DNA from 2 places in the Rothia sp. CCM 9418 genome. Region 2 is predicted to be linked to the other one. Evidence: predicted binding sites of a transcription regulator. Region 2 holds the regulator's gene; the other holds the start of a gene.
What was found. Region 2 encodes HrcA, which represses chaperone genes, less so after heat shock. Its sites were predicted from a motif close to TTNGCACTCGNNNNNNNCGAGTGCNAA; they were not measured.
Positions count from the first base shown of each region.

Region 1: groL (chaperonin GroEL) is a predicted target of HrcA. The motif match lies at 981-1,007, and genes of this name have one in related genera.

Region 1 is NZ_JBLXXX010000001.1:279,455-281,862, reverse strand. Features, by position in the region: gene ACN083_RS01320 (DUF3263 domain-containing protein) at 1-235, shown strand, start outside; gene ACN083_RS01315 (LytR C-terminal domain-containing protein) at 353-901, shown strand; gene groL (chaperonin GroEL) at 1,167-2,408, shown strand, end outside.
Region 2 is NZ_JBLXXX010000003.1:44,313-46,720, forward strand. Features, by position in the region: gene ACN083_RS04775 (DUF3097 family protein) at 1-697, opposite strand, end outside; gene hrcA (heat-inducible transcriptional repressor HrcA) at 823-1,833, shown strand; gene dnaJ (molecular chaperone DnaJ) at 1,901-2,408, shown strand, end outside.

The DNA of each region.
Region 1 (2,408 bases), on a different contig from region 2:
TCAGCATACTCCTGATACAGGGCTAACAGAACAAGAAGAAAAGATGATTGCTTTAGAGAAGCAGCGTTGGCGTTATCCTGGGACGAAAGAACGAGTGATTCGAGAACGTTTAGGATTAAATCCAACAGCGTATTATCAGATTCTTAACGAACTGATAGATTCTCCGCGTGTCATTGCTCAGGAACCAGCGTTGATACGTCGGTTAAGGGAACAACGCGACAATTCTAAGCCCTGAATTTTCGGTGTCTTGAGCTCTTTATGATGATAGTCCACGGAAAATAAAAGGGTTTTTAGGTTGTAGCCTGTGTACTCTAGATGGAAGAACTATTGCTTGTAGCTATCGGAGATTAATGTGAACTCGTATCCTCATGATGAATTCGACGACGTACCTGAAAATTCAAAACGTCGTGGTGCTTATCGTGGTGAGCCTCTAGGTAATGCTCATGCTACGAGGCAGACTCTTCTGATTGTTGTTGCTGGTGCGCTTGCGCTTCTGGTGGGTGCAGTAATGTTTGTGGTTCAGCCACGCACTCTTTCTCCGGTGGCTTCTGAAACAGGCTCTGCGAGCGCTACTGCTTCAGAAAGCGCTGTGACTCCAACTTATGCTCCTACTGACCCTGCTGATATTAAGGTTGAGGTTTATAACTCTTCGGCCTATACGGGTGCTGCTGCAGAACTGACTCAGCGTGTGGAGGCTTTAGGATACCCTGTGCCCGTGACAGAGAATTGGAAGGGTACGCCTGTATATGTTTCGACAGTGTTTTATTCTGCCGGTTATGAGCAACAGGCTAATACTTTGGCTGATGCGTTAGGTATTGGTTATATTCAAGAGCGTTCTTCTGGTTCTTCCCCGTTGTATGTTGTTCTTGCCTCTGATTATCTTCCTGCCGTTGCCCCGTAATCTGTGCGCTATGGGCGATTAAGTGTGTTTGTTCTTTCAAGAGGTTTGCGCTCTGTGCTTTGAGGTGTCAAAATTGTTGTTAGCACTCAAAGTCTCCGACTGCTAAATCCTAGTGCTAGATTCGCGGTAGGTAGCTTTGAGAATATCTACTTTCATCTTGTGAGATGTCTTTATAAGTTGTGAAGAGCATGGCTTATAGAACATCGTCCGTCGCGGGCACAACTGAGAGAAAAATACTTTCTTAGTCCAGGAGGGATTAAGCATAATGGCAAAGCTCATTGCTTTTGAAGAAGAGGCACGTCGTGGCCTTGAAAAGGGTCTGAATACCCTAGCAGATGCTGTGAAGGTTACTCTCGGACCTCGTGGTCGTAACGTTGTTTTGGAAAAGTCTTGGGGCGCTCCCACGATTACCAATGATGGCGTTTCTATCGCTAAAGAAATCGAACTCGAAGATCCATACGAAAAGATCGGCGCAGAGCTGGTCAAAGAAGTTGCTAAAAAGACCGATGACGTTGCTGGTGACGGTACCACTACTGCAACTGTTCTTGCTCAGGCACTTGTTCGTGAAGGCCTCCGCAACGTTGCTGCTGGTGCAGATCCTCTCAGCCTCAAGCGCGGTATTGAGAAAGCTGTTGAAGCAGTTACCGCTGAACTTCTTTCTTCTGCTAAAGAAGTTGAGACTGAAGAAGAAATCGCTGCAACCGCATCTATCTCTGCTGGCGACACCGAAATTGGTAAGCTCATTGCAGAAGCCATGGAAAAGGTCGGCAAAGAAGGCGTCATCACTGTTGAAGAGTCCAATACTTTTGGTCTAGAGCTTGAGCTCACCGAAGGTATGCGCTTTGATAAAGGATTCCTCTCCGGATACTTCGTCACTGACCCAGACCGTCAAGAAGCAGTCCTTGAGGATCCTTATATTCTCATTGTGAACTCCAAGATCTCTAATGTGAAAGATCTTGTCCCTGTTCTTGAGAAGGTTATGCAGGCTGGTAAGCCACTTCTTATCATCGCAGAAGATGTTGAGGGCGAAGCTCTTGCACTACTGGTTTTGAACAAGATGCGTGGTTCTATCAAGTCTGTTGCTGTCAAAGCTCCTGGCTTTGGCGACCGTCGTAAAGCTCAGATGGCAGATATCGCTATCTTGACTGGTGGACAGGTTATTACCGAAGAAGTCGGTTTGTCTTTGGACCAAGCAACTATTGACCTTCTTGGCTCTGCACGTAAGGTTGTTGTTACTAAGGACGAGACCACCATCATTGAAGGTGCTGGCGACGCAGCTGCTATTGAAGGTCGCGTAGCTCAGATTCGTGGCGAGATTGCTAACTCCGATTCTGATTATGACCGCGAGAAGCTTCAGGAGCGCTTGGCTAAACTTGCCGGTGGCGTTGCTGTTCTCAAGGCTGGCGCTGCAACTGAGGTTGAACTCAAAGAACGTAAGCACCGCATTGAAGATGCTGTTCGTAACGCAAAGGCAGCTGTTGAAGAAGGCATTGTCGCCGGTGGTGGC
Region 2 (2,408 bases):
TCCATTCTTCTTCACGAGGAATAACTGGCCATTTTTTTATTCCTAGTCGTTGAGGACGTACAGCCTGCCAAATATCGACAAAAGGATGTCCAACAATCTGCACGTTGTTCCTAGCACCAGGTATCTGTAACGCCTGAGCCACAATGCGGCTTTCTTTAGAACCTTCTACTAGATGGTCAACAAGAACACCTAATCGTCGGTGTGGTGCAGGGCAAAACTCACGAACCGCATCAGGCAAGTCGTCAATACCGTGTAGAGGTTCTACCACAATACCTTCAACTCGTAGGTCATGCCCCCATACTTTTTCAACCAGTTCTGCATCGTGGATACCTTCGACCCAGATACGTGAGGCGCGGGCAACTTGTGCCGGCGCATTCTCTACGGCGATAGATCCAGAGCGACTAATTTTAGGAACAGAACGAGTGGCATGTGCCCGTGGGGGTAGCACTTTGACAGGAGTTCCTTCAAGAAGAAAGCCAAATCCTAAGGGAAAAGTTTTAATTTTCCCTCGAGCGTCTTCTAATCCCACCATACCTTCAGCGCCGATACGCTCATACGTTTTAGCAATCCCAACCCAACCACTATGAACGTCTTCAAGGAGCATTCCTTGAACCAGATGAACTTCTTGTATCTCTGGTTGATTTCTTTGGTGTAGTTGGTTGAGTTCTTGAGCACCCCACGCATAGTAATTTTCCATAGTAAGTATTTTATTCCATTAGCCCTGAGCGTACGCGCTAGGGTTTTGATAGGTTTCAGTACTACAGTTACATTGGCACTTAAAGTGCAGTAGTGCTAATTTCTCTCTATTTCAAGGTAGGTTCCGTGACGCAATCTCGTCAGCATAAGATCCTCCAAGCAATCGTTGAGGACTATATCAGTTTCCGCGAACCGGTGGGGTCTAAAGCGCTCATCGAACGCCATCATTTAGGCGTTTCTAGCGCTACGGTTCGTAACGATATGTCTATCCTTGAAGAGCAGGGACTCATCTCAGCACCGCATTCGAGCGCGGGACGTATCCCCACAGAAAAAGGGTATCGTTTCTTCGTGGATGAGCTTTCTAATCCTCGTCCTCTTTCGACTGCGCAGAAACGTGCGATTCACCGTCTTTTAGACTCTTATGACAGTGTTGATGAAATACTTACACAGACAGTTAAAATACTGTCGCAGCTAACTCAGCAGGTTGCGATTCTTCAGTACCCCTCTGCACCGGAGAATGTTGTTCGACATATTGAGCTAATACCTGTTGGAGAACATCATGTAACGGTAATGTTGATTAGCAACTCTGGGCAGCTCACCCAACGACTAGCGCAAGTTGAACGGTATAGGGAAGAAGAGCTTGAGCTGCTTCGAATTCGACTCATCGAAAAATGTCAGCAACAGAAATATCAGGTTGCACGTTCCCTCTTAGCTTCATTACCTTCCTCTCGTGATGTTCCTCATAGCCTAGAGAACGGGGTTCTTGATGCGTTAGGCCAACTGCTTTCACCCAAAGATACCTCGAAACTTCTTATTGCTGGAACTTCGTATCTGGCGCAAGCAACAGAAGATTTCAGCACCAGCATCGCACCCATCTTAGAAGCTCTAGAAGAACAAGTAACGATGCTGCATTTATTAGCTGAGATGGCTCAAGACCCACGAGGATACGCTGTGCGTATTGGCACAGAAAATAGTGCGGCCCCTCTGAGCGAAACGTCTATCGTTACTTCTGTATATAGTTCGCCTAGTTGTACCGCTAAGCTTGGGGTTGTTGGCCCAACCAGAATGGATTATGCAGGAAGTACAGCCGCAGTACGAGCCGTAGCAAAATATCTTTCAAAAATTTTGGGTAGTTAGTTCTCAACGACTAGAATTTCTACAAAATACTTTCAACACATAGCAACACACGATAAGGATGATGTGAGTGAGCAGTCACTATGAAACATTAGGTGTTTCCCCTGATGCAAGCCCCGAAGAAATCAAAAAGGCATACCGTAAAAAAGCTCGTCAGCTTCACCCCGATATTAACCCCTCGGCAGAAGCAGCTGAAGAGTTCAAACGCGTATCACATGCCCACGATGTTCTCTCTGACCCTGATAAACGACGTATTTACGACCAGACCGGCAACGAAAACGGACAGGCACAAGGCGGATTCGGAGGCGCGAACTTCGGAGGTTTTAGCGGATTCTCGGATATTTTTGAGACCTTCTTTAACCAACCGCAACAGGGCCCTACAAGCCGAACACGTCAGGGTCAAGACGCTCGCATTACGGTTCGTATCAGCCTTGAAGATGCCGTATTTGGTGCAGAAAAACCTATTACCGTTGATACCGCAGTAACCTGCGAAAAATGTGATGGTGACGGTTGCGCTGAAGGAACAGCCCCTGTCACCTGTGACACCTGCCGTGGACAAGGATATATGCAACGACAAG